One region of the Dysosmobacter sp. HCP28S3_G4 genome, then DNA from elsewhere that is predicted to be linked to it. Evidence: riboswitches for the same ligand, from Rfam matches in the RefSeq annotation. Region 1 holds a riboswitch; each other region holds the start of a gene.
The links. Region 1 has a riboswitch for lysine ahead of ACTNBU_RS10310 (alanine/glycine:cation symporter family protein). Riboswitches for the same ligand answer to the same signal wherever they lie in the genome.
Positions count from the first base shown of each region.

Region 2: it holds a riboswitch for lysine, as region 1 does, so the genes downstream of both, dapA (4-hydroxy-tetrahydrodipicolinate synthase) here and ACTNBU_RS10310 (alanine/glycine:cation symporter family protein) in region 1, are expected to answer to the same signal.
Region 3: it holds a riboswitch for lysine, as region 1 does, so the genes downstream of both, ACTNBU_RS03570 (transporter substrate-binding domain-containing protein) here and ACTNBU_RS10310 (alanine/glycine:cation symporter family protein) in region 1, are expected to answer to the same signal.

Region 1 is NZ_JBQHUP010000046.1:189-10,690, forward strand. It holds gene ACTNBU_RS10305 (amidohydrolase) at 1-1,608, opposite strand, end outside; gene ACTNBU_RS10310 (alanine/glycine:cation symporter family protein) at 1,704-3,200, opposite strand; lysine riboswitch at 3,355-3,527, opposite strand; gene ACTNBU_RS10315 (aminotransferase class I/II-fold pyridoxal phosphate-dependent enzyme) at 4,445-5,593, opposite strand; gene ACTNBU_RS10320 (ornithine cyclodeaminase family protein) at 5,630-6,640, opposite strand; gene ACTNBU_RS10325 (metallophosphoesterase) at 6,865-9,675, opposite strand.
Region 2 is NZ_JBQHUP010000025.1:20,528-31,029, reverse strand. It holds gene ACTNBU_RS07630 (pyridoxal phosphate-dependent aminotransferase) at 1-554, opposite strand, end outside; gene ACTNBU_RS07625 (amino acid ABC transporter ATP-binding protein) at 1,547-2,314, opposite strand; gene ACTNBU_RS07620 (amino acid ABC transporter permease) at 2,327-3,049, opposite strand; gene ACTNBU_RS07615 (transporter substrate-binding domain-containing protein) at 3,140-4,000, opposite strand; gene dapD (2,3,4,5-tetrahydropyridine-2,6-dicarboxylate N-acetyltransferase) at 4,248-4,943, opposite strand; gene dapB (4-hydroxy-tetrahydrodipicolinate reductase) at 4,962-5,681, opposite strand; gene dapA (4-hydroxy-tetrahydrodipicolinate synthase) at 5,678-6,565, opposite strand; lysine riboswitch at 6,747-6,913, opposite strand; gene ACTNBU_RS07595 (AAA family ATPase) at 7,833-8,432, opposite strand; gene ACTNBU_RS07590 (MATE family efflux transporter) at 8,593-10,032, opposite strand; tRNA gene ACTNBU_RS07585 (tRNA-Ser) at 10,467-10,502, shown strand, end outside.
Region 3 is NZ_JBQHUP010000008.1:58,030-68,531, reverse strand. It holds gene ACTNBU_RS03595 (ABC transporter substrate-binding protein) at 1-300, shown strand, start outside; gene ACTNBU_RS03590 (FecCD family ABC transporter permease) at 260-1,288, shown strand; gene ACTNBU_RS03585 (ABC transporter ATP-binding protein) at 1,281-2,036, shown strand; gene ACTNBU_RS03580 (precorrin-2 dehydrogenase/sirohydrochlorin ferrochelatase family protein) at 2,046-2,675, shown strand; gene cobA (uroporphyrinogen-III C-methyltransferase) at 2,668-4,170, shown strand; lysine riboswitch at 4,310-4,483, shown strand; gene ACTNBU_RS03570 (transporter substrate-binding domain-containing protein) at 4,631-5,566, shown strand; gene ACTNBU_RS03565 (amino acid ABC transporter permease) at 5,656-6,537, shown strand; gene ACTNBU_RS03560 (amino acid ABC transporter ATP-binding protein) at 6,539-7,279, shown strand; gene fliB (flagellin lysine-N-methylase) at 7,824-8,852, opposite strand; gene ACTNBU_RS03550 (NUDIX hydrolase) at 8,898-9,434, opposite strand; gene ACTNBU_RS03545 (DMT family transporter) at 9,431-10,432, opposite strand; gene ACTNBU_RS03540 (FMN-dependent NADH-azoreductase) at 10,435-10,502, opposite strand, start outside.

The DNA.
Region 1 (10,502 bases):
AAACACTTTCTTTCCGCCCAGATAGGTGGCGTGGACGGGAATGTCCTTGATCTCCTCCACATCCACCGCGAAGGGGTTCTGGTCCAGCACCACGAAGTCCGCCAGCATGCCCTTGCGGATCCTGCCCTTCCGGTCCTCCTCAAAGCTGCCCTCGGCACCGCGGATGGTGTAGCTGTCCAGGGCCTCCTGAACGGTGAAAGCCTCCTCCGGCAGATAGGGACCCTTGTGGTCCCGCAGGGTGCTTCTGGTCACGGCGCACTGCATGCATGCCATGGCGTCCGGCAGCTCCACCGGGCAGTCGGTGCCGTTGCTGACGGAGATGCCGTTCTTCATCAGGGTCTTCCAGCTGTAGCTGGTGGAGGCCAGCTCTTTGCCCACGCGCTCCTCCACGATGTGGATGTCGTAGTCCAGGAAGATGCTCTGGGCATAGATATGCAGCTGCATGTCCTCGATCTTCTTCAGCTGGTCCGGGCGGGTGATCTGGCAGTGGACGATACCGTGACGATGGTCCTTTCTGGGATGGGCGGCCAGCGCCTTTTCATAGGCGAACAGCACACGGTCCAGGCAGGCGTCGCCGATGGTGTGGACCGCCACCTGCATTCCGTGGGCGTTGGCGTAGTCGATCATCTCGTCCATGGTCTCCTGGGTAAATACCGGGATGCCGCAGGTGGACGGATCGTCCGCGTAGGGACGGCTGAGATAGGCGGTGCGGGGACCCAGAGCGCCGTCGCCCAGCATCTTCAGGGGGCCGATCTTGAACAGCTCCGTGCCCACGCCGGTGTTGCAGCCGGATTCCACGAATTCCTTCAGGCTCGGCAGGTCCGTGAAGTTGCTCTGCTCATACACACGCACCGTCAGCTCGCCGGATGCTTCCAGCTCCTGATAGGCGGCGTTGACCTCCTGCCAGGGGATCTTGCGGTAGACGCAGTAGTCGTCGGTCTGGCTGCTGGTGACGCCGTAGGCGTTCAGCGCCTTGCAGGCGGAGCGGATCATGTCCTTCAGCTCCTCCCTGCTGGGCTCCGGGATGGCGTCGTAGACCCGGTCCATGGCGTTGTCGAAGAACCGGCCGTCCGGCTCGCCGTTCTCCAGGCCGATCCGGCCGCCGTCCGGCTGGGGCGTATCCGCCGTCACGCCCAGCAGCTCCAGTGCTTTGCTGTTGACCACCAGACAGTGGCCGCAGGCCCGCACCGCGCAGATGGGCACCTCGGTGGACACCTTGTCCAAGTCGTAGCGGTTGGGCATCCGGTGGACATCGGTGAAGTAGTCCTGGTTCCAGCCGCGGCCCAGCAGCCATGCGGAGCCGGTGTGGGGATGGGCGGCTTCAAACTCCCGCAGGCACCGCAGAAGGTCCTCCAGACTGGCGGTGTGGGCGGCCAGCTGGGCGGTGTGCAGCGCGTTGCCGAAGTTCAGCAGGTGCATGTGGCTGTCGTTGAAGGCGCTGCACACGAATCTGCCCTCCAGATCCACAATCTCCGAATCTCCCTCCGCATAGGACAGTGCCTCCCGGCTGCTGCCCGCGAACAGAAATTCATCGCCCTCCACGACGAAGGCCTCCGCAAGGGGAAGCTCCCCCGTGTAAACCACGCCATTGTGATAAATGGTCCTCATTTTTTCTGATACCCCTTTTCCAGTTTTCCCAATGCCAAGGCCAGCTTTTCGTAAAGTCGCTCGATCCTTCACGAAAAGCTGGCTTGCTGGCGTTATTATTTGCTTGTCTTTCCGGCTGCCGCGGCATCCTCATAGAACAGCCGCATGTTCTCGTCCACCTTGCCGATGCCCAAGTAGCGCGCCTTGTAGTCCTTCAGCAGCTTGAAGTACTGATTGGACAGGATCAGGATCACGGCCACGTTGACGAAGGTGGGGATGGCGGAGGTAATGTCCACCAGCGTCCAGATGAAGCCCTGGTTGTCGGTCTTCACCAGATAGATGGTCCACAGCAGGCCCGGCAGAACGCGGATGGCGTAGAAGATCTTCATGATGATGGTCTTCAGCAGGCCCTCCTTCTTGTAGAGGTGCTCCAGGATGGCCAGATAGTAGGTGAACCAGCCGCCGGAGGTGGTGACGGTGAAGATCACCATGATGACTGCCAGCAGCAGGCTTCCCACGGTCCCGAAGCTGCTGGAGAAGGCGCTCAGCGCCAGGGTGCCGCCGTTGGTGCCGTCGGTCCACATGCCGCTGAGAATCACGGACAGAGCGGTGATGCTGCAGACGACGAAGGTATCGAAGAAGACCTCGAAGGAGCCCCACAGGCCCTGCTCCACCGGATGCCGGGTCTTGGCGGAGGCGTGGATCATGGGAGAAGTGCCCCAGCCGGCCTCGTTGGAGTACACGGACCGGGCCATACCGACGCGGACCATCTGGCTGACGGCGCAGCCGGCGAAGCCGCCGACGGCCGCGGTGCCGGTGAAGGCGTTGGTGAAGATGGAAGCCACAGCGGCGGGAGCAGAGGTGATGTTGGCCAGGATCATGGCAATGCCCATCAGGATGTACAGGGCGCTCATGAAGGGGACCAGCTTGCTGAAGATGTTGGCGATCCGCTTCGTGCCGCCGCCGGTGATGACGAAGGTCAGTGCGCAGACCAGGATGCCCACGATGATGACGCCCTCGATCTTCATGCCGCCGATGGTGATGCCGTCAAAGTGGAAGGCACCAGCCACCACCTGAGAGGCGGTCAGCGTGGAGGAAGTCACGAAGAAGGTGGAGAAGATGCCGATACCGAAGATGACAGCCGGGATCAGCCACAGCTTGCCCCAGTGGCGCTCCTCGCCGAGGCCGCGCTCCATGTAGTAAGTGGGGCCGCCGTAGTAGTCGCCCTTCTCATTTGTCCGGCGGTAGTAGCAGCCCAGGGTGACCTCCACCTGCTTCAGGATCATGCCGAGGCACGCGGTGAGCCACATCCACAGGACAGCGCCCGGGCCGCCCGCGGCCACTGCGGTGGCGACGCCGGCGATATTGCCGAAGCCCACCGTGCCGCCGATGGCGGTGGAGATGGCCTCGAAGGCGCTCAGCATACCCTTTTCGTTCTCATTTTCCGTATCCTTCTGGAAGATCTTTCCGAAGGTACGCTTCATAATCCAGCCGAAATAGCGGAACTGGAAGAAGCCGGAACGGACCGTAAAGTACAGTCCGGTCACGATCATGAGTACAATGAGCGGTAATCCCCAGAGAATACCGTCAAGCCAATTTAAAAAATCAATCACAATTTTCTCCTCTTTTCACACTTGTTTTGAGTTTTCCCTTTCCTTTGCACGGATCCGTTCAGCGAAAGGGCCGGCTTCCTTTCGTCAAAGAGGAATTTCGCACAAAAAACAGAGCAGTGGTTTCCGTGAAAAGACCACTGCTCCAATAAACAAATGAAACAATAGCTCCTCCACCATGCGGTGAGAGTGCACAGCCTGTTCGACTGTACCCCAACTGCGGTGACACATGGGATGCCACCGGTTTCGGCGAAGCGTCCTTTCCCCGTCCATCTCCGGCCCCATTGCCTCCGGACAGGTACTGATACGATCCGCGCCTCTATTGCTGAATCTTTATTTAATTCTTTAATTCGACAGAATTATACAATCAATTCTCCCGTGTGTCAATAAATTTATTGGGACGGTCAGGAAAAACTTGCCGCAGCGGGCGCGGCGGCGTCCATCTCCGGGCCGCTTCCGGCGTCGTGGATATGCAGAATATGCAGCATCAAAATATACGGATCTGCTCTGATGCGCGGCCCTCGGGTTCTTGAGAAGGCGTTTATATGTGCCTGATGTTTGCCTAGATATGAAACGCGTCTGCCGGAGACGGCAGACGCGTTCAGCAGACTTTCGCCGAATTTACGGAGTTTTTCACCGCACATCGCTGTGCAGGGAGGCAACTGAATACCTCCTACGGTTTGCCGCAGATCTGTATTTCTCCGGCGGGTGATGCGGCCTGACCGACGGTACTGCCTGCGGCGGCACTCCCCGATGCACACAGGGCCAGGATCAGCAGGGGGATCAGCAGCAGAGCCAGGAATCGTTTTACGCGCTTCCCGGTTGAACTCTTTTGACGCGGCATGTTTTTGATTGCTTCGGCCTGCCGGAACATGCGATCCAGCAGAGTCTCAATTGTTTTTCCCAGCAGCCAATTGAGAAGCTACCTGCCCCAGTATTGAAGCACTGAGGCAACTCTTACCATATTTTTCATATGATCTGTTCAAGTTGTTGCGCCGTGGAATACGGCGGTCACATCATTTCTGTGTGACTCTTGCGGTCGCCCGCAAGTTCAGACTGTGCCTTCATCCGCGTGGGATGCTCCGTGTCCAGTCGTTACACCTTCCCAGAAGGGCTTGGCCCGGCGTTTTCTGCTGTGGATCCATCATAGCAGACAGGCTCCTGATTTGCAACAGGTCGGGCATCTGAAAAGGCCCGAAGGATACGGAACAGAAATACTTCTGCCAGTGCGTTTCCGGAACCGCCGGTCAGTTTTTCATCGCTTTTCCCTGAGACATCAGTTCTTCGATGTACTCGTCAATAAGCCGGAGTCCCTTCGCCAAATCATGGGCATGGGAGAGCGTGATCCGGAACGAATGCGGGATATTGAAGCAGTCACCGTGGCAGACCAGCACGCCCTTCTGATCCAGCAGACCGTCGCAGAACTCCTCCGCCGGAACCTCCAGGTCGTAATGCACCAGGCAGGTGGTTGCATACGAATCGGCATATTGGTGCAGATATGGATTATCCGCGATCCATTTGTCGATGACCGCTTTATTGGCGCTGACGATCCGGCGGGATCGCTGAAAGATCTTGTCCACATGCTCCAGGGCGATGGCAAAGATCCACTCGTCAAACACACCCCCGCAAATGGAATCATAGGAACGCCAGTTGAACAGTTTGAACCGGGTATCCGGATCGTGGCAAATGATCCAGCCCACCCGTGTACCTGCCATGGAGTAGATCTTGGAAGAACTGGCCGTAACGATGGCCTTTTCGTAGAGGTCGGCGAAGGAGGGCATGTACTCTTCCTTCAGGCCCCGGTACATCTCGTCACAGATGACCCATGCGTCCACGGAGCGGGCAATCTCCACGATCTCCTGCATTTCCTCCAGCGTGAGGAGAGAGCCGGTGGGGTTGTTGGGGTTGGTGAACAGGATGGCTTTCGTATTCTGATCCACCGCCCGCCGGACCTCTTCGATATCCAGACGGTATCCGGCCTCGGGCTTCAGGTCAATCTTCCGCACCTCGGCGCCGATGGACTTGGGAATGGAGAAGAACTGCTGGTAGTTGGGCATGATGGAGATCACATTGTCCCGGGACTCGATCAGGGCATAGCACACAGTACTGTTGGCTCCCGTGCCGCCGTGACAGAGGATCACTTCCTCCGGCTCTACCTTCCGGTATAGCTTTTCCGCGATGGCCCGTCTGGTCCGCGGTGTCCCATCGAACCGGCCATAGCCCAGATCCATATGCCGCAGTTCCTGAAAGAAGTCCTCCATGCTCTCGCCAGTGAGCTGGAATAGTTCCTCCACTGTCATAGGCAGCACGCAACTGCCGCCCAGATAGATTTTGTTCTTCTCACTGTCGCACGCCGGATTCAGCCAGTTTTCCAGGGTGAAATCATCAATCTTCATATTACGCTCCTTTCCGCACCTCAGCCTGGGCCGTTGTTATAGGTCAATGGCGTGGGCCGGATCGTCCCCTGCCCCTTCAACGACCATCTTCGCCACCGCCAGATCCAGCAGCGCCAGACCCGTGGCGTCAAATACCGTAATCTCCCGGTCACTCCTGCGGCCGGGCTTCGTTCCCAGCAGCACCTCACCGATCTGACCGATGATGCTCGCCCGGGTGATGAAGCCGCCTTTCACAGCAAGCTCGCACTCACCGGCGTTGACGCACTGGTCCACATCATCCACATAGATCGCAGCATCCCGCAGAATGGCGGGGTCGATCTCCTCCTTGCCGGGCATATCTGCGCCAATGCAGGAGAAATGGGTGCCGGGTCTGACCCATTCCCGTTTGATGACAGGAGCGGTAGCCCGGGTGATGGTGATGATGATGTCGCTGTTGCCGACGGCTGCGGTCAGGTCTTCCACAGGGAGAAACTCCACGCCGGAGGCGTCAATGCCGAAGCCGTCCCTCAGACGGCCGGGTGCTTTCTCCGCGTAGACTGCCGCAGCAGACGGATGGATGGGCTCGGCACAGTACACTTTTTTGATCTGCGGCAGAGCGGTCAGGGCCGCGGCGATCATAAATATGGACTGACGTCCGGTCCCCAGGACCAGCAGCGTCTCACTGTCCCGGCGCGCCAGAGCACGGGCGGCCACCGCTGCGGCGGAGCCGGTACGCATGGAGGTGATATACGAGGCGTCCATGATCCCCAGCGGCAGCCCCGTTTTCCCGTCCATGGCCACAAGGATGCCGCTGAATGGAGGCAGCCCCAGCTGTTCATTCTGTGGGAATGTTGCCAGTGCCTTCAGGCCGTATACCTCACTTCCGCGGTCATAGCCGGAGCGGATATCCATGACGCCGCCGCGATCCTCAAAGTGGTGGGTCACAGTAGGCCAGACAACGGTCTCCCCCCGTGCCTTGGAACGATAAACGCCCTCCACAGCTTCGATCACCTCCGGCAGCCGGAGTCTCTGTTCGAGAGCAGCGCGGTTATAGAAACTGACTTTCATAACGACTCCTCCCTGTTGAAAAAGATTAAGCGCACAGGTTTGTTTGCAATCAGGATATCGTTTTGATACTCCAACTGCAACGGATATTTTTAGCACAGACGATAAAAGTATAGAAATTCAAATTAACGGGATTTTTTATTATTCAAACATCGAGTCCGTCAATGAATCCTTGATGGGTGATTAGTCGCTTACATTCAATGCAGGTTATCGTTCCCTGTCCGCATTCACTTTCCGGAGAGACTGCGCCTGCCCGCCGCAGCCTGCCGCTTCAGCTGCTCTTCATATTTCGAGACCAGCTTTTCCTTCTGCTCTTTCAGATACGCCTTCTCCTCCTCGCTGTACTCTTTGCAGTCGATCGCCGCCGCCTGAATGATCTTCAGATCTTCCCGATTCAGGTCGCACCATCCCCGGCTCTCATAAAAGCAGTACAGGATCGGAAAGTCCAGAATCCGGAAGCGGATGGCTTTCTTCTTTTTGGACTGGAAGCGGTCAAGGCGGGCTTTCCGCGCTTTCGGCCACGGTGCGTTCTCCACGTCCTTGTATTGATGCGGTTTCCCTTGCACATCCCCAAAATAGGCGATCGTCCATGAGCGGTGCACCAGATCCGCCTCGGAGCCGGGAATCAGCGTCTTTGCGTATTCCAGTGCGATCCTGGAGGGGCCTGTCAGAACCGCGCCATACGCCAGGTCCAGCTTCAAATAAGGGTCCCGCTCACATTCGTAAGCCTTCTCCACAAACTCTGGAATGTCCTTTGACAGCATGGGAAGCCTGGTCACAAAATAGAGCAGCTCATTTTTCAGGGAGAACAGCCCCTCTCCGGACAAGTTATCCAGAAGACTCCGCGTCTCGGCGTCCAGGCTCGACTCGTCCGGCCGGACCGTGTACAGATAGATGTCCATCAGGTTCTTTTGGAGCCTGCGCAGTTCTTCCTCGTCCCGGATGGTACTGATGGCTCCCCGCACATAGTCGGTGATATCATTTCGCAGCGTCTGCCGCAATACACTGACCACCGCCGCGCCGCCTTGCTGGAATGCGGTGAAGACGCTCTCGGCGTAGAAATAGGCACAGAGGCTGCGGTGATAAAACCCGGTAGCCGTCTTCGCTCCGTCTTCGGAAAATCCGGAGAATGTCAGCAAGCCTGTAATGGCAGTATCCTGATATCGGACGCTGCAGCACGGCCCATAGTAGAGCTCCTGCGCAATTCCCTGCAACGCATCCATGATCTTATCGTCCGTCATACAGCTTGTCTTCCGGGCCCGCTCCTTTTTCAGCCAGCAGCGGAAGAACGAGTGGTACAACAGATAGAGCGGCTGATCCGCCGTGACCAGGCTCTGGACAACGCCGCCGGTCAGTCCGTCATTTTCCAGAAGATAGATCAGCAGCGTCAGCTGGAACGGCGTCTCCGTAAAGCCGGTCATCGCCAGGTTTACGTCCATTGCCTTGTTGAAATCCTCCAAAAGCTTTTCATTCCGGGTCTGCTTGGCATAGTTCCTGGCATATCGCTCCGCCATACGGAAATCCCACTTTTGCAAGGTTATGACATTTTCAATATAGCGGCTCAGGTCCGGGGATTCCTGGTGGTAATAGTGCTCCGTCCGCCAGCCGAACCAAACTGTCGTGTTGGAGCCCGGTTCCGACAGTCTGGAGAGCAGCTTCGGCAGGCCGTCAAAGAACCTGGTATCGCTCACCTCATCCATGCCGTCCAGCAGGATGATCCGATGCTGTGAGGGCCTGGCCTCTCCCCGCAGATAGCCGGCGACGCACCGTTCGTAGGGGGTCATCTCTTCCCTTTGCAGGGCGGAGGCGTGGAGGTACAAAAATTCCCGAGACTGGTTCTCAAAGAGATACAGGTATTTCAAAAGAGTCGTCTTTCCGAAGCCGGCGTCGCCGGAGATCACGATGTGCTTGTTCCGATACTGCACCCGGAGGCTGCGGTAAGGGATGCTCCTTTTGACCTTTTGACCTCTCAGGTTGGGCGTGATGAACAGTTTGGGAAACAGTCCCCGGAAGGACGCGCTCTGCTTCATCCACGGAAGGAGGAGATCGTTTTTCAGCAGTTCCTGGTTTTCCGTGACCATTTTTCCGGTCAGGCGGACACGGGTGGGCAGAGCGGTTTTTTCGCGGATGCTGTCGTTAAACTGTCCATACTCGCTCCAGCCTGTTTTGGCGCCGAACTTGCCGTCCCACTGGTATGCGGTATATGTCTGTGTCCGGGTGTCGCCATAGAGGAACGCCGCCTGGGCGCCGGTTTCCTGCTTCAGGCACCCCATGGTGATCTCCAGGTGATTGCCGACGGAACGCCACCAGACGTTGTGGGCGTCTCCGCAAAGATACAGGCGCACAGGATAGTCTTGGAAGATGCTCTCTACTGCCTGCCGTTCCTCCGGCGACAGATACTCCAGGGCGTGGTGGGCCAGTACGATGATGGGACATTGGGGATGTTGCGCTTTGATCTCCTCCAGCAAGCAGGCCAATTCGTTGTTGCCGATAATCAGCTCGCCCCGGCTGCTATCACTGACGTGCATGACGGCAGTGTTCAAGGTCAGCAGGATCATATTCCCAACCACTTCGTACTGGTGGAGCGGCTGGTCCTTCCACGGATCCTTCGCTCCATACAGCCTGCCGCAGACCGTGTAAAAGAATGAGAACTCTGATTTCAGGAACTTCAGATCCTCAGTGGAAAAGGTGCCTTTCGCATAGTCATACGCTTTTTGGATCTTCTCATACCGTTCCGCCGCAGCTCCTTCGCTGCGCCTGCGGTCATGGTTCCCCGGCGCCAGATGGATATGTTCCGCCTCTGTGATCCCGGCGGCTTCCGCGATCTTCCAAATGTACTCCACCGCATTTGCGGCCGTCTCCTCCTCGGGCGCATCCTTTTGAAAGAAGGCATGGCGGTAATCTCCGGTGACGAACAGCTCGTCCGCCTCCAGTTTGTTTTTCCGGATAAACTCCGGCAGATAGTTCCGGAGGTTCCGTGCGGAACGCCCGTCCCCTTCCGGATTGTAATGGATATCTGATATGTGCAAAAACCTCATAGCCATCCCTCCCACACAGGAAATACACACCGTCCGGACTGGCCGCACAAAATTCAAATGCCCAGTCGCTCTCTGGGGACAGTTTATCACAAAATTTTCCTCAATAAAAGGTACAGATTCATATGAGGGAGTATTCTGTTTCCAGATAGATTTTCTTTCGGTCTGCGTGCAGCAGCCTGATTGCTTACCTGTAATTGCAATGCGTCTCCTCATAGACTAGCACAGATATAGGTACGAGTCATTACATTACCATATCCAACCATGCGCAGATGGCCAGCTTTGTGGCACTGAACAGAACCTTCTATAACAGTCTCAGTGATGATGAGGACAAGGCCATTCTGGACGCATCAAGGGCGAGGGCTTTTCTTCAGACTCGCCGCTCTGCGGAATGGTCCTTCCTCGAAAAAGCACTTGTGTTTTTCCACAGAATGGCGTATAATCACTTTGCCAAGGAGAATAAAATGCAGAAAAAGGGAGCTCGCAAACGGGCTGAGAGGAAGCTGTGCGCTTCGACCTGTGACCTGATTTGGGTAATGCCAACGTAGGGAGATAAAGCACCGGTATCAAATGCCGTGGGAATGTCTTTCCTCACCCTGCGAAAGACGCCCACGGCATTTTTCTATCATGCGGCCCGCGGAGGTCCTGCGTTTCTTCTCCGGCCGCGGTGGATCGGGGGCACCACCTTCCGCCGCGCAAGAAAATTCCATTCTGTGCAGAAAAGGAGAACTCTATGAGAACAGCATGGAACAGCGCCGGGATATCCGGTGCAGGCGCCGGGAATCTGACAGACAGCAGAAGGCCCCACAGAATGGCCGCTGCCCAGGCAC
Region 2 (10,502 bases), on a different contig from region 1:
GCGTCCAGGTTCTCCCTGGAGTACATGCAGCCGGTGGGGTTATTGGGGGAGGTGAGGATGATGGCCTTGGTCTTCTCCGTGATGGCGGCCCGGAGGGCGGCGGGGTCGATCTGGAAGTGGTTGTCTTCGGTGGGCAGGGCCACGGGGACGCCCTGGCGCAGCTGCACCAGGGATTCATACAGGCCGAAGGCGGGGGTGGGGATGATGACCTCGTCGCCGGGGTTCAGCACGGTGGACAGGCTGACGGACAGCGCCTCAGTGGCGCCCACAGTGACGATGATCTCGTTGGCGGCGGCGTAGTGAAGGCCGTGGGCCTCCGCCTCGTACTCGGAGATGGCCTTCAGCAGGTAGGGCATGCCGTTGCCGGGGGGGTAGTGGGTGTCGTTGGCGTCCAGGGCGGCCTTGGCGGCGTTCTTGATGACGTCGGGGGTGTTGAGATCCGGCTCGCCGATGGTCAGTGCGCAGGCGCCGGGGGTATCCCGCACCAGGAAGGTGAACCGGCGGATGCCGGACAGCTGCACGTTCATAACGGCCTCGTTCAATTTCAGTTCCATGGGATGCACGCTCCTCTTTCTATGCGCTCCGGAGATCACCGCCCCCGCAGCTTTTTCCTATCCAAGTATAGCGCAGGGAATATGGGAATTGCAAGTGTTTTGTGACTTGGCGGCACATGGGGGAGGGGAGTTCCCCGCGGGGTGCGGGGGTGCGCCCCGTACCGGGGCGCGGGGGTGGTGCGGCGAAGGCCGCGGGCTTGCGGCTCCGCCGCGGGGGAACTCTTTCTTCCCGTGAAGACGGGAGTGCCGGCGAAGGCCGCGGCTTCAAAACCCCCTTTCTCTTTTTCCGAGGAAAAAGAGAAAGCGCCTTTTGATGGTGTCAAGAGAAAAAGGCTTGGCGGCGGCATTCCGGACTTCGTCCAGAACGCTCGCAGCGCCTGTTACGGGGGCTTGGCCCGGTGGGGACTTGCGGGCTTTTGCCCACTCAACCACATATGGAAGTTGCGAAAGCTGGGGGTATTTCCGGATGCACCCTGCTTCTCTTTTTGCTGCCGCACCCTGGCGGTTGCGGAGGGCCTGGCAACCTGCTTTCGATACCCAGCCGGGTAGCGCATAGCGAAGCGGAATGCGCGGGAGTAGAAGGACAGGCCTTGCGATCTTCCACCCCACGATGACTGCCGGGGTTCTGCGAGCTGCGGCGGAGCAGTATCGTCGACAGCCAATGTACTCCGCACTCGGTAGAAGGCTGGCAAGTCTGGTCGGAACTGATTCGGAAGACCCCCGCATTTCCGCCAACTGGCCCTGCGGGCCGGTTGTGCGGAAAAAAGCGATTTTCTCTTCCACCGGGCGCGACGCATTCTCTTTTTCAAGAAAAAAGAGAATGGGGGGCGCATCCCCGCGGCGGGACCGCCGCAAAGCCGCCGGGCTTCCCCGGCACCCCCGTCCCACGGAAAAAATTCCCGCCTCCCGCGCAGGGCGCAAAAACAGAAGCACCCCCGGTCAATACCGGAGGCGCTTCCGTAAAAGAGGGTAAAAGGGGGAACAAATTCAATTCACTGGGCGGAGTACCGGGACAAAAACTGCTTCGTCCGCTCCTCCCGGGGGTGGTCGATGACCTGATGGGGGTCGCCCTGTTCCACGATGACGCCGCCGTCCATGAAGATCAGCTGGTCCGCCACGTCCCGGGCGAAGGCCATCTCGTGGGTGACGATGATCATGGTGGTCCGCTGCTCCGCCAGCTCCCGGATGACCCGCAGCACCTCGCCGGTGAGCTCCGGGTCCAGGGCGGAGGTGGGCTCGTCGAAGCAGAGGATGTCCGGGTGCATGGCCAGGGCCCGGGCGATGGCCACCCGCTGCTGCTGTCCGCCGGACAGCTGGTGGGGATAGTGGCCCGCCCGGTCGGCCAGGCCCATCTGGGCCAGCAGCTCCCGGCCCGCCTCCTCGATCTCCGCCTTGCTCTCGCCGCCCCGTTCCTTCGCCAGCAGCTCCCGGGCCAGGGTCACGTTCTGCAATGCCGTGTACTGGGGGAACAGGTTGAAGTTCTGGAACACCAGACCGAAGTGCAGCCGCTTTTTCCGGATGTCCTTCTCGTTCTGAGTGGCGGGGTCCGCCGCGTCGAACAGCTTCTCCCCACGGACGGAGATGGTGCCGCCGTCCGGCGTCTCCAGGAAGTTCAGGCACCGCAGAAGGGTGGTCTTGCCGGAGCCGGAGGAGCCGATGATGGACAGTGCCTGGCCCTCCTCCAGGGAGAAGGAGATGTCGCTGAGCACGGGCGTGGCGCCGAAGTGCTTCTCAATATGCTGTGCTTCCAAAATCGCCATTTCCGCGCCTCCTTATCGGAAGTAGTCCAGCTTCCGCTCCACCCAGCTGAACACGATGGTCAGAACGCCAACGAACAGCAGGTAGAACACGCCGGTGTAGAAGAAGGGCCATACCAGGCCGCTGCTCTTCATGTAGGAATAGCCGGTGAAGGTCAGCTCGTAGACCGCGATCATCCGGGCCAGGGACGTGTCCTTCACCAGGGTGATGATCTCGTTGGACATGGGGGGGACGATGCGCTTGACCATCTGCAAAAGGGTGATCTTGAAGAAGATCTGGCTCTTGGTCATGCCCAGCACCTCGCCGGCCTCCCGCTGGCCCACGGGCACGCCCTGGATGCCGCCCCGGTAGATGACGGAGAAGTAGCAGGCGTAGTTCAGGGAGAAGGCCACCACCGTGGCCATCATCCGCCCGGTGTCACCGGCGGGCCAGAAGTTGTGGCCCGCGATGCCGGGGATGTACATGAAGCCGATGAGCTGGAGCATCAGGGGCGTGCCCCGCACCACCCACACCAGCACGTTGCACAGGGCGCTGATGGGCCGGAACCCGGCCAGCCGCCGTCCGAAGGCGCCGGGAGGCGTCTGGCCGAACAGCAGGAACCGGAAGGGCTGCCAGCGGTTCATGGAGCCGAAGGCGATGACCAGACCCAGGGGCAGGGCGAACAGCAGGGTCAGGAAGAAGATCTCTGCCGTGGTCCCCAGACCTTTCAGCAGCGTCAGTGTCACATTCCAAAGCATGGCGAAACCTCGTTCTGTCTGTAATCGTAAGCCGCTCAAAGGCAGAGGGCCGGAAGCTCTCTGCCTTTGAAGGATGCATTCAGGGGGAAATTACTTTGCGGCGGTGACTACCACCTGCGCGTTGTTGAAGTAGGGGTTGGTGCAGTCCATGGCGCCCATGACCTCGTTGGTGAGGGTCATGCCGTTCCAGACCACATCGATGTTCTTGGAATCCAGCTCCATGATCTTGTTGTCCCAGTCGATCTCGATGAACTGGCACTCCACGCCCAGCTTCTCGGCTACGATCTTGGCCATGTCGGCGTCGAAACCGATCCATTCGCCGTTGGCGTCCTTGTAATCCATGGGCTCGAAGTCGGTGATGCCGACCACCAGGGTGCCCTTGTCCTGGATATAGGCCACGTCGCCGTCCTCAGTAGGGGTGAAGCCGGCGGCGTCAGGCTGCTCCACCATGGCGTCCTGGAGCTTATAGGTCTCGGCCACGGCCTGCATACTGCCGTCGGCGTAGGCCTCGGAGAAGACGTCGTTGATGTAATAGGCCAGGTCGGAGCCCTTGCGGCAGCCAACGCCGTATTCCTCGGTGGTGAGACCGTCACCATAGGTCAGATTGGGATAGCTGGTGTCCTCGCCGGTCATGGCCACGGCCATCAGCAGGTCGATGATGGCGGCGTCGGAGGTACCGGCGGCCACTTCCATCAGAGCGTCGGCCTGGGAGGCCACGGAGTTGTACTCGAAGCCGTTCTCCTGGGCGGCGGCCTCACCGGCGGAGCCGGCCTCCACGGCGTAGATCATGGTCTCCGCGGGCTCGGAAGCGGCGGCGGAAGAACCGGCGGCGGAGCCGGAAGCGGAAGCGGCAGGGGCGGAAGAACCGCTGGAGCTGCTGGAACCGCAGGCGGCCAGGGAAAGGGTCATGGCCGCTGCCAGCAGCAGGGCCCCGAATTTCTTCATGTTCATCATCAAATCCTCCATTTGGGACCGCGTCCCGAATTTGGTATGTTAGCAGTTTACCACACTAAATCGCTCTCGTAAAGACGGAAAGCGGACAAAGAACATAGAATTAAACGGGGGGAATTTGTTTGTTTCGACGAAAATGTGGGAGTTTGCAGGGTCCCCTTCGCAGGGGACTGGTGGTGCGTCCCGGACGGGGCGCAAAAAACGGACCCCCGGTCTTCCAGAGGCCCGTTTCCCGCAGGGAAAAAGATTACAGCTTTCGCAGCGCGTCCACCAGGGCGGTCTTGCCCTCGGTCTTCTCGTCCTTCATCTTGATAACCCGGGCGGGGCAGCCGGCCACAACGGCGTTGTCCGGCACATCCTCCACCACGACGGCTCCGGCGGCCACAACGGCCCCCTTGCCCACGTGGATGCCCTCGATGACCACGGCGTTGGCGCCCACCAGCACGCCGTCCTCCACGATGACGGGAGTGGCGGAGGCGGGCTCCACCACGCCGGCCAGCACCGCGCCGGCGCCGATGTGGCAGTTCCTGCCCACGGTGGCCCGGCCGCCCAGCACGGCGCCCATGTCGATCATGGTGCCCTCGCCCACGACGGCGCCGATGTTGATGACCGCGCCCATCATGATGACCGCGCCCTTGCCGATCTCCACCTTCTCCCGGATGATGGCGCCGGGCTCAATGCGGGCCGGGACGGCCTTCATGTCCAGCAGGGGCACGCCGGAGTTCCGGCGGTCGTTCTCCACCACGCAGTCGGCGATGGCGGCGGCGTTCCGCTCCAGAATGGGGGCAAGCTCGCTCCAGTCGCCGAAGACGACCTTGCTGTTCCCGTCCCCGAAGACCTTGGCGGAGCCGAAGTCCACCGGGGCGGTCAGGTTCACGTACACCTTCACCGGGGTCTTTTTCTCGGAATTTGCGATATAGTCGATGATCTCCTGTGCGTTCATTGCTGTTCTCCTGACGAATTATTCTCCAAACAGGAGCGTCTCCAGATCGTAGCTCCCGTTGGGCTTTCCGGCCATGCGCCGGGCCATGTTCAGCGCGCCGTTGACGAAGATCTGACGGCTGGCCGCCCGGTGGGTAAACTCCAGCTCCTCGTCGGGGCCGAAGAAGTGGACGGTGTGGGTGCCCGCCACGGTGCCGCCCCGGAGGGCGAAGACGCCGATCTCCTTCTTGCCCCGCTTGCCGCAGGCCCCCTCCCGGCCGTAGACGGGGGTGTACTCCCCATCCGGGTCCATGGCGCTGAGCAGCAGCTTGGCGGTGCCGCTGGGGGCGTCGGCCTTCTGGTTGTGGTGGGTCTCCGTCATCTCGATGTCAAAGTCCGGCTTCAGCACCGCGGCCACCTCCGCCAGGGCACGGCGGAACACCGCCACGCCGATGGAGTAGTTGGCGGCCCACAGCACCGGGGCGCAGTCCCCCAGGGCACGGACCCGGGCCAGCTCCTCAGCGGAGTAGCCGGTGGTGCCGGACACCAGGGCGGTGCCGGTGCGGCGGATGTATTCCTCCACGGCGGGCAGGGTGGACGGCTGGGAGAAGTCGATGACCACGTCGGCGATCTTCCCGGTGTTTTCCAGCGCCCCCAGGTTCTCCCGGTGGAACACGCCCACGATCTCGTCCCCGGCGGCCTCGGCGGTGGACGCGATCAGCCTGCCCATTTTTCCGTATCCGATCAGCAGGATCTTCACAGCAGACCGGCCTCCTCCAGAGTGGCCCGCAGGACGGCCGCGTTCTTCTCGCTCATGTCATACAGGGGCAGGCGCATGGGACCCACGTTCAGGCCCATCATGTTCATGGCGGTCTTCACGGGGATGGGGTTCACCTCAATGAACAGGTCGTTCATCAGCTTCAGGTAGCGGTTGGTGTTCTCCATGGCCTTGGCCTGATTGCCGTTCAGGTAATCCATGACGATGTCGTGGCACATACGGGGCATGACGTTGGCGTAGACGGAGATGACGCCGCTGCCGCCGATGCTCATCAGGGGGACGGTGATGTCGTCATTGCCGGAGTACAGGGCGAAGTCCGGCCCGATGCAGTGGGCGATCTTCATGGCGTAGGACATGTTGCCGCTGGCCTCCTTGATGCCGGCCACGTTGGGATGCTTGGCCAGGCGCTCCACCACCTCCACGGGGATGGAGCAGCCGGTGCGGCCGGGGACGTTGTACAGGATGCAGGGCACGTGGACGGCGTCGGCGGTCTCGGCGAAGTGGCGGTACATGCCCTCGGTGTTGGCCTTGTTGTAGTAGGGGGAGATGATCAGCAGGGCGTCGGCGCCCATGTTCTGATACTGGATGCCCTTCTCCTTCTGGGTGGCGGTGCAGTTGGAGCCGCAGCCCACGATGACGGGCACCCGGCCGTTGACCACCTTGATGGTGTGCTCCACGATGGAGGCGTCCTCCTCGTGGGTCATGGTGGCGGACTCGCCGGTGGTGCCCAGGGTGAGGATGGCGTCGGTGCCCTCCCGGATCTGGCGCTCCAGCAGCTCGGTCAGCACCTCGAAGTTGATGCTGCCGTCCTCATGGTAGGGGGTGACCATGGCGACGATGGAACCCTTGATGTTTTCGAACTTCATAATGTTTCTCCTCCAGATACAGAATGTTGTTGAGATCCTCTTGTACGGCCGGTCCGGAGCGGCTCCGCGGAAGCCGGTCCGGGGCGGTTGTCTCCCGGCGGGGCCGCCGGGGCACAAAAAAACGACAGAGGACGCGCCTCTGCCGGTTCTCTCACCACGTTCCGTCGCGGAAGATCACAAAGCGGTCGATAGCGCAACCGCGGCAATGCCGCGGACAGTCCCGCAGGTATCACCCACGGTCCCACCCCCCGATCCCGCCGGAACGGAGAATTCGGCGGATTTGCCCTCTCTCCGTTCTCAGCCCGCCGGCTCCCGGAGATGCGTCGCGTCCGCGCCTCTATCTCGTTTTTGACATCATAGCACCACTCTATGCGGATTGCAAGGGGAAAATGAAAAATTTGCATTTCCATCCCAATGGGATTTTGGCAGTTTTGCGGGGGTCCCTCGCAGGGGTGCGGGGGTGCGCCCCGTCCCGGGGCGCGGGGGAGTGCGGCGAAGGCCGCAGGCTTCAAAACCTTTTCCCGTGAGGACGGGGGTGCCGGGGAAGCCCGGCGGCTTTGCGCCCCCCATTCTCTTTTTTCTTGAAAAAGAGAATGCGTCGCGCCCGGTGGAAGAGAAAATCGCTTTTTGCCGCGCAACCGGCCCTGCGGGCCAGTTGGCGGAAGTGCGGGGGTCTTCCGAATCGGTGCCGACCAGACTTGCCAGCCTTCTGCCGGGTGCGGAGCACATTGGCTGTTGTCGAGACTGCTCCGCCGCAGCTCGCAGGACCCCGGCAGTCATCGTGGGGTGGAAGATCGCAAGGTCTGTCCTTCTCCTCCCGCGCATTCCGCTTCGCTATGCGCTGCCCGGCCGGGTATCGAAAGCAGGTTGCCAGGCCCTCCGCAACCGCCAGGGTGCGGCAGTAAAAAGAGAAGCAGGGTGCATCCGGAAATACCCCCAACTTTCACAACTGCCATATGCGGTTGAGTGGTCCGAGCCATCAGCCACTACCGGGCCAAAACCCCCGTAACAGGCGCTGCGAGCGTTCCGGACGAAGTCCGGAATGCCGCCGCCCAGCCTTTTTCTCTTGACACCATCAAAAGGCGCTTTCTCTTTTTCCTCGGAAAAAGAGAAAGGGGGTTTTGAAGCCGCCGGGCTTCCCCGACACCCCCGTCCTCACGGGGAGAACGTGTTCCCCCACGGCGGAGCCGCAAGCCCCCGGCCTTCGCCGGAACTTCCCGCGCCCCGAAGGGGCGCACCTCCGCACCCCCGCAAAGGGGGGAAACCTTCAGCTTTCCTTTTGGAACAGCTCCGCCAAAATCTCCACGCAGGTCTCCAGCCCCAGCGCGCTGGTAGAAAGAGAGATGTGGTAGTTCTGGGACATGCCCCAGTCCCCGCCGGTGAAGTGCTTGTAGCTGACCCGGCGGCGGCTGTCCTTCTCATCCAGACGCTTCTCCGGCGCCTTCTCCGACTCGCCGTACAGCCGCACGATCCGCTCCGCCCGGAAGGCCTTGTCCGCGTGGAGGAAGGCGTGGAGGCAGTCCTGCCGCTCCCGGAGGATGTAGTCCGCGCAGCGTCCCACAATGACGCAGGGCGCCTTTTCCGCCAGATCCAGGATCACGCCCCGCTGGACGCACCACAGATAGTCCTCCGCGGACAGCAGGCCGCTGCCGCCGGACTGGAACAGGCCGTAGGAGAAGGCGCTCCTGCCCTGGGCGTAGTCGCTGTGCTCCTCCACGTAGGCGGGGGCGAAGCCGCTGGCGGAGGCGATCTGCTTCACCAGCTCCTTGTCATAGTAGTCCACGCCCAGCTTTTCCGCCAGCTGCTTGCCCACGGTCCGTCCGCCGCTGCCGAATTCCCGGCTGATGGTGATGATGCGCTTTTTCATGGATGATGCCTCCTTTTCATACTAGAATCCATTAAAAATAAGACATTTGTCTTATTTTTATAGTGCCAACGGCGCGTTGGATTCTTATGAGACGCGCCGACGCGCGAAGCGCGGCAGCTCCCATTAAAATATCCTATTTTAATGGGAGAATAGGATCAAATTACGCCTGGCTTTTGGCCCGGGCGGATTCCTCCTCCGCGGCGTTCCGGTTCAGCTCCCGGTACGTCAGGACGATGACCACCGCCGAGGCGATGAAGGTCAGGATATCCGACACGGGCATGGAGTACAGCACGCCGTCCAGACCGAAGAACCGGGGCAGCAGCAGCGCGAAGCCCACGCCGAACACCACTTCACGGACCATGGACAGAATGGTGGAGCTCCAGGGCTTGCCCAGGGATTGCAGGAAGATGAAGGCCGCCTTGTTGACGCAGGCGAAGATCATCATGCACAGGTACACCCGGAAGGACTTCACGGCGAAGTCCGTGTAGTAGACACTCTCGTTGGCGGCGCCGAAGATGGCGATGAGCTGCCGGGGGAAGATCTCCACGATGAGCAGGGACACGGCGCCCACGATGGCCTCCGCCGTCAGCAGCAGGGTGAACAGGCTCTTGGCCCGGTCAGAGCGTCCGGCGCCGATGTTGTAGCCCACGATGGGGATGCAGCCGGCGGCCATGCCCACCACGATGGAGATGACGATCTGGAAGAACTTCATGACGATGCCCAGCACCGCCATGGGGATCTGGGCGTACTGGGCCTGGCCGAAGATCTCATCCAGGCCGCCGTAGTACAGCACCATGTTCTGTATGGCGGCCATGGCGGCCACCAGGGAGATCTGGGACAGGAAGCTGCAAATGCCCAGGGGCAGGAACCGCCGCATGAGACTGCCGCTGAGCCGGAAACTCTTCTTCTCCAGAGCCACGGACTTCATGTGGCACAGATACCAGACGGACAGGGCGGCGGTGACGATCTGGCCCAGCACCGTGGCCACGGCGGCGCCCATCATGCCCCAGCGGAAGATGAAGATCATCACCGGGTCCAGCACGATGTTGACGGCCGCGCCCGCCAGGGTGGAGGCCATGGCGAATTTTGGACTGCCGTCGGACCGGATGATGGGGTTCATGGCCTGGCCGAACATGTAGAAGGGGATGCCGGCGGTGATCCAGGTGAAGTACTCCTTGGCAAGGGTGAAGGTCTCGTCGTTGACCCGACCGCCGAACCAGGTGAGGATCTGCTCCTGGAGCAGGAAGTAGACGGCCAGGATGATGACGCCGCAGAGGATGGACAGCACCACGGCGCTGCCGATGCTGCGGTGGGCCCGCTCCTTCTGACCGGCGCCCAGGCTGAGGCTGACGTAGGCGCAGCAGCCGTCGCCGATCATGACGGCCACGGCCAGGGCCACCACCGTCAGGGGGAACACCACCGTGTTGGCGGCGTTGCCGTAGGAGCCCAGATAGCTGGCGTTGGCGATGAAGATCTGGTCCACGATGTTGTACAGGGCGGCCACCAGCAGGGAGATGATGCACGGGACGCTGTAGCCCCGCATCAGCCTGCCCATGGGCTGCTGTACCAGAAATGCGTTTGCTTGAGAACGGTCTTCCATAATTTCCTCCTTGAATCAGGCGTCCGGAGCCGGAAAGAGGCGGCGGGACGCAAAAATTGAACAGAGATGCAGGCCGGGGATGGGACGGCGGGCGAAAAAAAGCGCGTGACGCCCAAGCCGCTGGATTTACGCCGCTTGAGGCCACACGCTGATCTGCCGGATGCAGTTGTATCGCAGGGGAGACGCCGGGCGTCTCCGCACAGAAAAAAAGACGGGCCGTCAGGGGGACCGGAATTACGCCGCCCTGGCAACACGTCTGGTGGGTATTATAATGGATGGGAAAGGGAAATGCAAAGGTGAATTTCCACAAATTTTGAGACGGGAGAAGGACGAAAAAAATTCCGGAAGGATTTTGCGGAAATGGATTGACAAGCAGGGGGGAAGTGTGCTAATATACTGCAAGTGTTCTGAAGTGCGGACGGAAGCCCCGAGATGGAGAGATGTCCGAGTGGTTGAAGGAACCGGTCTTG
Region 3 (10,502 bases), on a different contig from region 1:
CTGGGCTGCATCAACATCGCCGACAGCGAGGACAGTCTGCTGGAGAATCTCAGCATGGAGACCATCGTGGCGGCGGACCCGGATTTCATCTTCGCGGTGCTTCAGGGCAGCGACACCGGTCCCGCCCAGGCCATGCTGGAGGCGGAGCTGCTGTCCAATCCCGCCTGGAACGGCCTCACCGCCGTCCGGGAGGGCCGGTATCACATTATGGACAGCAGGTTGTACAACCTGAAGCCCAACGCGCGCTGGGGGGAAGCATATGAAAAACTGGCGGACATCCTGTATCCGGCAGACAAGTAAACACCCGGGGCTGGTGCTGCTGGCGCTGGCAGCGCTGGTGGTGCTGCTGGCGGGACTGAGCCTGTGCCTGGGTGCGGAGAAGGCCGGTCCGCTGGAGGCCCTCCGGGCGCTGCTGGCGGGAGACGTCCGGAACCCGGCGTACCGCATCCTGCGATACATCCGGCTGCCCCGGACCTGCGGCGCCCTGCTGGCGGGGGCGGCGCTGGCGGTGTCCGGCGCCATCATCCAGGCGGTACTGGCCAATCCGCTGGCGGCGCCCAACATCATCGGCGTCAACGCCGGGGCAGGGCTGCTGACGGCGCTGTGCTGCGCCCTATTTCCCGCCGCCGTGGGGCTGGTGCCCCTGGCAGCGTTTCTGGGGGCCTTTTGCAGCGTGGGACTGGTGCTGTTCATCGCGGAGCGCACCGGGGCGTCCCGGATGACGCTGGTGCTGGCGGGTGTGGCGGTGTCCAGCGTGTTCAGCGCCGGCGTGGACGCGGTGGTGACGCTGATCCCCGACGCCCTCACCGGCTATTCGGATTTCCGGGTGGGCGGACTGACCAACGTGCCCATGAGCCGCCTGATCCCGGCGGCGTGGGTGATCCTGCTGTGTCTGGCCCTGGCCATGACGCTGCACAATGAGCTGGACGTGCTGGCCTTGGGGGCCGACACCGCCCGGAGCCTGGGCCTGCCGGTGAAGGCGGTGCGGCTGGGGATGCTGGCATTGGCCGCCGCCCTGGCGGGGGCCGCGGTGAGTTTCTCCGGCCTGCTGGGCTTTGTGGGACTCATCGTGCCCCATATCATGCGGCGGCTGGTGGGCGGAGAGAGCGGACGGCTGCTGCTCGCCGCCGCCCTGGGGGGCGCCGCCCTGTTGACAGGCTGCGACCTGCTGGCAAGGGTGCTGTTCGCCCCCTATGAGCTGCCGGTGGGCATTGTGCTGTCCTTTGTGGGCGGGCCATTCTTTATCTGGCTGCTGCTGCGGCAGAGAGGGGGGCGCATCCATGATTGAGCTGCGGAGCCTGACAGTGGGCTATCCCGGCCGGGCGGTGCTGTCCGGCGTGGATCTGGAATTCCGGCCGGGAGAGGTGCTGGTCCTGGTGGGACCCAACGGCTGCGGCAAGTCCACGCTGCTGAAGACCGTGCCGGGTCTGCTGCCGAAGCTGGACGGGGACATTCTGGTAGACGGCGCTCCGGCGGAGACCCTGACCCGGCGGCAGCTGGCCCGGAAGATCGCCTATCTGGCCCAGTCCCGGAACGTGCCCAGCATCACCGCCCGGCGGATGGTGCTCCACGGCCGCTTCCCCTATCTGGGCTATCCCCGGAAATACCGGCCGGAGGACTACGCGGCGGCGGAACAGGCCCTCCGAGCCGTGGACGCTCTGGACCTGGCAGGGCTGGACGTCCAGACCCTCAGCGGCGGTCAGCGACAGCGGGTGTATCTGGCCATGGCCCTGGCCCAGGACACGGAGACCATTCTCATGGACGAGCCCACCACCTATCTGGACGTCCGCCATCAGCTGGAGGTCATGGAGACGACCCGGCGGCTGGCCGGGCAGGGCCGGGCGGTGGTGCTGGTGCTCCATGACCTGTGTCTGGCCCTGCGGACGGCGGACCGGGTGGCGGTGCTGTGGGACGGCGCTCTGCGGCAGACCGGCACCCCGGAGGAGATCTTCTCCGGCGGCGTGCTGGACCGGGCCTTCGGCATCCGGCTTTGCCGGATGGAGACCAGCGGCGGCTGGCAGTATTATTACGGGTAGGTGAGCGGCATGGCGTATTTTCCCTTTTTCATTGATATTGCCGGACAGCCCGGACTGATCATCGGCGGCGGCATCGTGGCTCTGCGGAAGGTGGAAAAACTGCTGCCCTACGGGCCGTCCCTCACGGTGGTTTCCCCCAATTTCTGCCCGGAGCTGGCGGAAATGGGGAACATTTCCCGGATTTGCCGGGAGTTTTCTCCACAGGATGTGGAAAACCGGACCTTCGTCATCGCCGCGTCGGACGACCGGGCGGTGAACCGTCAGGCGGCGGAGTTGTGCCGCGTCCGGGGCATTCCCGTCAACGCGGTGGATGACCGGGAGGCATGTACCTTTTTGTTCCCCGCCCTGGTACGGCGGGGGGAGCTGTCCGTGGGCATCTCCACCGGCGGGGCCAGCCCCACGGCGGCCATCTGGCTGAAGGAGCGAATCGGCGAACTGCTGCCGGAGAACTTCGGGGAGCTGCTGGACTGGCTGGACAGTCTCCGGGACCGGGTCCGGCGGGAGGTACCGGAGGAGCGGGACCGGAAGCGGGTGTTTCAGGCGCTGTTCGCCCGGTGCATGGCGTCGGGCGCTCCCTGCGGCGAGGAAGAACTCCGGGCACTGCTGGCGGACGCCGGAAAGGAGCGGGAGCATGGGTAAGAAATCAGGTTCCGTGGCGCTGGTGGGCGCCGGCTGCGGCGGACTGGACTGGCTGACGGTGCGGGGACTTCACCTGCTGCGGCGCTGCGACGCGGTGGTCTATGACGATCTTATCGGCGGCGATATTCTGGGCGAGGCTCCGGAGACCGCGGAGCGGTACTATATGGGCAAGCGCAGCGGAAAGCACTCTGCCGCCCAGGAGGAAATCACCGCCGCGCTGATCCGTCTGGCGAAGCAGGGAAAGACTGTGGTGAGGCTGAAGGGCGGCGACCCCTTCGTCTTCGGACGGGGCGGCGAGGAGCTGCTGGCGCTGGAAAAAGCGGGCATTCCCTGGGAGGTGGTACCGGGCATCTCCTCCGCCATCGCCATCCCCGGCGCGGCGGGCATTCCGGTGACCCACCGGCAGATGAGCCGCAGCGTCCACATCGTCACCGGCCACACTGCGGCGGCCGGCTTGCCCGCGGATCTGGAGGAAGCGGCCCGCTGCGGCGGGACGCTGGTGATCCTCATGGGCCTGGGGAATCTGGAGACCATCACGGCGCGGCTGATGGCGGCGGGAAAGGCACCGGAGACCCCGGCGGCGGTGGTGTCCGGCGGCAACAGCCGCCATCCGGCCACGGTGCGGGGGACGCTGGCGGACATCGGGGAGCGGACCCGGACCGCCGGTGTGGAGGCTCCCGCCGTCATTGTGGTGGGGGAGACGGCGGCGCTGGACCTCTCCCCCGCCCCGGCCCGGCCCCTGGAGGGCATCCGGGTGGGTCTCACCGGAACGGCGGCCATGGCGGACAAGCTCCGTATTGCCCTGCGGGAGCAGGGGGCGTCGGTCTGCCAGGTGGAGAAGTCCGTGGTGGAGCCGCTGGACGCGGATTTCGACTGGGAGCGCCTGGCCGACGGACGGCGGCGCTGGATCGTCCTCACCAGCGGAAACGGCGTCCGGCTGCTGTTTGACCACCTCCGGGATGCGGGGGTCGATCTGCGGCGGCTGTACTGCTGCCGGTTTGCCGTCATCGGCGCCGCCACCGGCGCGGCGCTGGAGCGGTGTGGCATCCTGCCGGACCTGTGCCCGGAGGAGTACACCAGCCGGGGACTGGGGGAGGCCCTGTGCCGCAGCGCGGAGCCGGATGAGGAGATCCTGCTGTTCCGCTCCGACAAGGCCAGTCCCGTACTGGGGGAACTGCTCCGGGAGCGGGGCCTTCTGTATCGGGAGATCCCCCTGTACACCCTCCGGGCAGATGCCTCCGCGGCGGACCAGAGCCGGGAGCAGCTGCCGGAGCTGGACTATCTGGTGTTCTCCAGCGCCGGGGGCGTGGAGCTGTTTTACGACACCGTGGGTCCGGTGCCGGAGGGACCGGTCTGCGTCTGCATCGGCCCGGTGACGGCAGCGGCCCTGGAGAAACGGCTGGACCGCCCCTTCCTGACATCGCCGGATATCTCCGCAGGAGGTATCGTGGAGACCATTCTGGCGGCGGAGCGGGCGAAGACGGAGGACAGATGAGAGATCGCCTATAAAATTCCATAAAGCATCCGGCGGCATCCGGGGAAAAATGAGTAAATTTACACGATTTTTGCAAGTTTTCTCGAAGGGGCGGTTGACAGACAATCGCCCTGGTGATAGGATACCGTCAAAATTGAATCGCTGAGATAGAGGCGCGAGGTCCATCAGTATCCTCCGGCAAAGGCCAGGCAAGCCGCCGGCGGGGAAAGGGAACATCGCCGAAGTGCTGCGGGATTGCCTGATCCCGGGGTGCTGGGCCGTCAGGAAACACCTGCCGGACTGTCACAAGGTTTTGTGAAGCGCTATCAATGGCTGTTCGGGACGGCTCCCAGAGAGGGGCTTCTTCCGTATTTTCCATGGACCGCTTGACAAAGCGGTCCAATTTTTATTCTCCGCCGCCGGAGCGGCCCGGCCCGGAGAGAACATTCCGCCGCACACGCTTCAGAAAGGTTGGAAGAATATGAAGAAGTTTTTTGCAATGATGCTCTCTCTGGCCATGGCCCTCAGCCTGACCGCCTGCGGCTCCGGTTCCTCCGGCGCCGCCTCCGCCCCCGCTGCCTCCTCTCCCGCCGCTTCTGCGTCCGCCGCGGCCAGCTCCGCCGGTGACGCCGATGTCATCCCCGGTCTGGAGGACGGCGTGCTGACCGTCGGCATGGAGTGCGCCTACGCCCCCTACAACTGGACCCAGATGGACGACTCCAACGGCGCCGTGCCCATCTCCAACGTCTCCGGCGCCTACGCCAACGGCTATGACGTCATGATCGCCCAGAAGATCTGCAACGCCAACGGCTGGGAGCTGGAGATCGTCTCCAGCGCCTGGGACTCCCTGTGCCCCGCTGTGCAGTCCGGCACCATGGACGCCAACATCGCCGGTCAGTCCATGACCGCTGACCGCATGGAGCAGGTGGATATGGCCGGCCCCTACTACTACGCCACCATCGTCTGCGTCACCACCAAGGACAGCGAGTACGCCAGCGCGACCTCCATTGCCGACCTGGCCGGCGGCAAGTGCACCTCTCAGTCCGGCACCATCTGGTATGACTCCTGCCTGCCCCAGATCGAGAACGCCGAGCTCCTGGCCCCCGCCGACACCGCTCCCGCCATGACCATGCAGCTCCAGACCGGCACCGTGGACTTTATCTGCACCGATATGCCCACCGCCATGGCCGCCGTCGCCAAGGACGACAATCTGGTGATCCTGGACTTCTCCGGCACTGATGGCGACTTCCAGTTCGCCGACGAGGAGGAGCGGGCCGAGAACGTGAACATCGGCATCTCCGTCCAGAAGGGCAACACCGCCCTGAAGGACGCCATCGACGCCGTGCTGTCCACCATGACCGAGGACGACTTCAACGCCCTGATGGATCAGGCCATCGCCATCCAGCCTGAGGTCTGATACTGATTTCATGATCTTCCGCGTCCTCCGGCCCTGTTTTCAGGGCCGGAGGATGCACCGCTGTCAACGAAACGAAAGGAGTTTCGCCCATGGATAAGCTGGTGAAGCTGTGCCAGGATATCGCCCAGCTGTGGAGCAAATACTGGCCCATGTACATGAGCGGCGTGAAAAGCACGCTGATCCTCGCGCTGGTGGCCACGGTCATCGGCTGCGTCATTGGCCTGATCTGCGGCATTCTGAACACCATCCCCTACACGAAAAACGATCCCCTCCCCAAGCGGTTTCTCCTGAAGCTGATCCGGGTCCTGGTCCGCGTCTACGTGGAGGTGTTCCGTGGCACCCCCATGGTGCTGCAGGCGGTGTTCATCTACTACGGCCTGCCCTATTTCACGGACAACGCCCTGCGGTTCAACAGCACCTGGGCGGCCGCCATCCTCATCGTCTCCATCAACACCGGCGCCTATATGGCGGAGTCCGTCCGGGGCGGCATCATCTCCATTGACCCCGGCCAGACCGAGGGCGCCAAGGCCATCGGCATGACCCATGTCCAGACCATGACCAGCGTCATCCTGCCCCAGGCCCTGCGGAACATCATGCCCCAGATCGGCAACAACTTCATCATCAACGTGAAGGACACCTCCGTCATGTTCATCATCAGCTTCACGGAGTTCTTCGCGGCCCACCGGTATATCGTGGGCGTCAACAACATGTATTTCCCCTCCGCCACCATTGAGATGGCCGGCTATCTCACCATGACGCTCATCGCCTCCTTCCTGCTGCGGTGGGTGGAGAAGCGAATGGACGGCGACGACAGCTATGAGCTGGTCCAGGAGGATCAGCTGGTGATGTCCGCCGGCACCTACAGCCATCCCGACCGGGGCACGCCCTTCGATGAGCGCAGCAAGGAGTACCGGGAGCGGACGAAGCAGGCACTGAAAAACCGCAACGGAAGTACGAGAGGAGAACGGTGACATGAGCGATACGATCCTTGAGATCCGGCATCTGTCCAAGGCCTTCGGCAGCCATGAGGTGCTGCGGGACATCGACTTCACCGTGGAAAAGGGCGACGTGACCTCCATCATCGGCGCTTCCGGCTCCGGCAAGTCCACGCTGCTGCGGTGCGTCAACCTGCTGGAGACCCCTACCAGCGGCGAGATCCTCTACCACGGAAAGAACGTGGCGGACCGGACCGTCAGCGCCCCCGCCTACCGCTCCCACGTGGGCATGGTGTTCCAGTCCTTCAATCTGTTCAACAACATGACGGTGCTGGAAAACTGCATGGTGGGCCAGGTGAAGGTGCTGAAGAAGAACAAGGAGGACGCCCGCAGGAGCGCCCTGAGCTATCTGGAAAAGGTGGGCATGGCCCCCTACATCAACGCCAGGCCCCGCCAGATCTCCGGCGGCCAGAAGCAGCGGGTGGCCATCGCCCGGGCGCTGGCCATGGAGCCGGAGGTGCTGCTGTTCGACGAGCCCACCTCCGCCCTGGACCCGGAGATGGTAGGCGAGGTGCTGGAGGTCATGCGGCAGTTGGCCGCCGACGGCATGACCATGCTGGTGGTGACCCATGAGATGGCCTTCGCACGGGACGTCAGCAGCCAGGTGGTGTACATGAACCAGGGCGTCATCTGCGAGCAGGGCACGCCGGAGCAGGTCTTCGGCGATCCCCAGCGGCAGGAGACTCGTGACTTCTTGGCCCGGTTCCGGAAAAACTGAGTCCATTCATCTGAAAACCTGCCCGCCGCGGAACAGACGCTTCCGCGGCGGGTGTTTTTTGCTTCGGCATAAAACACCGCAGGGCGCAAAAAAAGACGGCCCCATGGCCGCCGGATGAAAAACATCGACCCCGCCAACCTCCAACGAGCTGGCGGGGTCACTTCTGGTAGGGCTTCTCGTTCACTAAGCGTTACCTCAAACTTTCTTCGGATTCTTCTGAAAGATTCATGCAGGGGTCGGATGCTTGCCAATCCTTAAAACATAAGTACACGCAGTCGTTGCATTTGCTGTTGCCAATGCGCTGGTGTGGTCTCGGTGAATACGAGTGATGTTTCGTTTTTGGTAGGAATCGGTCTGCTGGATTCTTTCAGAGGTTCAGGAACTTACTGAGTTCTCAGATGGGACCTAGCCCATGGGACTCACCCCTTCCTTGTGTCTATAATGTACAACATCTTTCGGGATTTGTCAATTGCTTTTGTGCTACTTCTCTAGTTTTTACAAATGTAAAACGTTTGCTGGCGGCAGATTGCACAAAGTCTGCCCGTCAGGACTCCAGCGCCGCCAGAAGCTGCGGGAGGGAGACAACGTCTCCCTGATAAAAGGCGTCCAGCAGGGCGTCCAGATTGTCCTCGTCGTGCTCGATCTCGCAGCTGAACCGCCGCAGGGCCTCCGGCAGGCCGCACACCACCGCCAGCCGCTCCACCGTCAATACCGCGAAGACGCACAGATCCGCCCGGCTCAGGAGGTCGCCGTCGTTGATAGCTTTCAGCAGGTAACGGAAGGCGAAATAGACAGCAATGCGCTCCAGCGGCGGCTCCGGTACCGGCGCCGCCGGGGCCGTCTCCGCCTGACGCAGCAGGGCGGGCCAGTCATCGTCCAGAGTCTCCAGTGTTTCCAGAAACCGCAGGCCGCCGGGGAACAGCGGAGGTGCCTCAGCGGGCTGGACAGCGTCTTCCGGCGGCGTCCAGTCCGACACCAGGGCGGGCAGCTCAGATGCCTGTTCCTCGTCCAGATATCCCTGGGCATCCCAGGCCAGCAGCAGAAAGTCCCGCAGGCGGCGGCGCAGGGGAAGGCTCCGATCCGCCAGAATGTCCAGCAGCCGGGTCCGCAGGGGCAGCAGACAAGGGAGCCAATCGTCGCCCGCCTCCCCTGCTTCCGGCGTCTCGCGCTCCGGAAATGTCAGGGGGTTGCCGCTGCCCAGCAGCAGAGCGTTGGCCGCGGGACAGGAGGCGCACAGGGTGATCTCCCGGAAGGGGCCGTAGTCCTCCGTGAACCGGGGATGCTCCCGGCAGGTGACGCTGGTGGCCGCCTCTCCCAGCTGCCGGTGGATCTCGCAGAGGTTGTCCCCGTCCAGAAAGGGACAGCGCCCGCCGTTCAGGGGAAAGCAGACGTCTCCGCCTTCATCCTCCCGCATGGCGGCTCGCAGTCTGTCCCCCAACGGACCGGGGACGCCCTCATACCGGCGGACAGTATCGTCGTCCAGGACTACCTCCCACTTTTCGCAGCAGGTGTGGGGACAGGCGCCCGCCAGACAGCGGAAGTTATCGTAATAATCCGGCACGCGGATCAGCATGGGCATCATCTCCGGAAAGGATTTCTCCGCTTCGCCGTCCCGGCGTCACGGGCGCAGGAAGCCCATGGGCCTGCCCTCCATGGCGAACAGCAGGCCCAGAAAGTCCCGGTAAAAGGGGGCGAAGGCCCCGTCGTCCAGCATGGCTTCCGCCGTGGGGCGGTCCACCCACCGGGCGTCCCGCACCTCCGAGGGCTGGAGATGCAGGGAGGCGATGTCCGGCGGATCGGGCAGCTCCACCAGATAGATGTCGTCAAAGCCGTCGTCAAAATTCACGGTGAGATAGGGCCGCAGACCGGAGAAGTCCAGGTCCAGCCCCAGCTCCTCCAGCAGTTCCCGGCGGATGGCGGTCCGGCTGTCCTCGCCGGCCCGGACGCCGCCCCCGGCGGTGAGGTCCCACAAGTCGGGATACTCCTCCTTGCAGGACTGCCGCCGCTGGATCAGCATCCGGCCCTGGGGATCGAAGATGCAGACGTGGACCACCGTCAGATACTCTCCCGGGCCCAGCGCCGCGCCCCGGGGGACCGTTTTCCCCAGCGGGCGGCGCTGCTCGTCCACCACGTCCACATATTCCGGCGGCCTCATGGCCGGCCCCCTTCCCGTTCGCTGCGGCGCATCTCCAGAAACACCGGCAGGATGGCCGTCACGGAGGCGGCGGTGAAGAAGCCAATGCCGATGATGCGGTTCAGGGAGATGGTCTCATGGAGCAGCACGGCGGAGAAAGCGGCGGCGATGATGGGCTTGAACAGATAGATGAAGGAGGCCTCCGTGGCGGAGGTACACTCCACCGCCTTGGCCAGCAGCAGATAGCCGCCCACAGTGACCACCAGGCAGATATAGGCCAAGATCAGGGTGCTTTTCGCGGTGTAGCCAACGGTAAAGTCCACCCGGGAGAAGATACCCAGGCCCACGCGGTCAAAGACTGATGCGACGGCGGGGATCTCTCCCAGCAGCGTCACCGCCAGCAGTTCCGCTCCGCCGGTGAGCAGCACCAGGCAGGCCATGGCCACGCTGCCGTACCGGGGGACGCTGATGCGGCTGAAGGTGCCGTACAGGGCGAAGGTCAGTGTGGACAGAATGGCGAACAGGAAGCCGGACAGGCTGATCTGGATGTGGAGGGGATTCAGAATGAACAGGATGCCCACAATTTCCAGTCCCAGCGCTGCCAGATTCCGCTTCAGCAGCGGCTCCTTCAGGATGAAATAGGCGAAGACCGTGGCGAAGATGGGGTTGCCGGAGTAGATGGCCGCCGTGGCGGAGGCGTCCATGGCGTTGATGGACAGCTGCAAAAAAACGATCTGCAAAGCCACGCAGATGAAGCCCATGCACAGGAAATACCGCAGGTCCCTCCCGTCCAGCCGTACCTTCCGGCGGCGCAGCTCCCGTAGGGCGAAGGGCAGCAGAAACAGTCCGCCGATCAGCACACGCAGTACGGTGATCTGCATGGTGCTGAACACATCGCTGACGCTTTTGATGGAGACCTCCGTGGTGCTGTACACCAGCGCCGCGGCGGCGATGCAGCCGTAGCCCAGCTTCCGGCGGCGCAGCTGCTCCCGCTGTCCTGTGACGCGTTCCGTACTCATGGTCACAGGCTCCTGGCCAGTTCGGCCGCCTGGCCGCAGGCCGCTTTCAGGGAGGCGGCGCCGTCGAAGC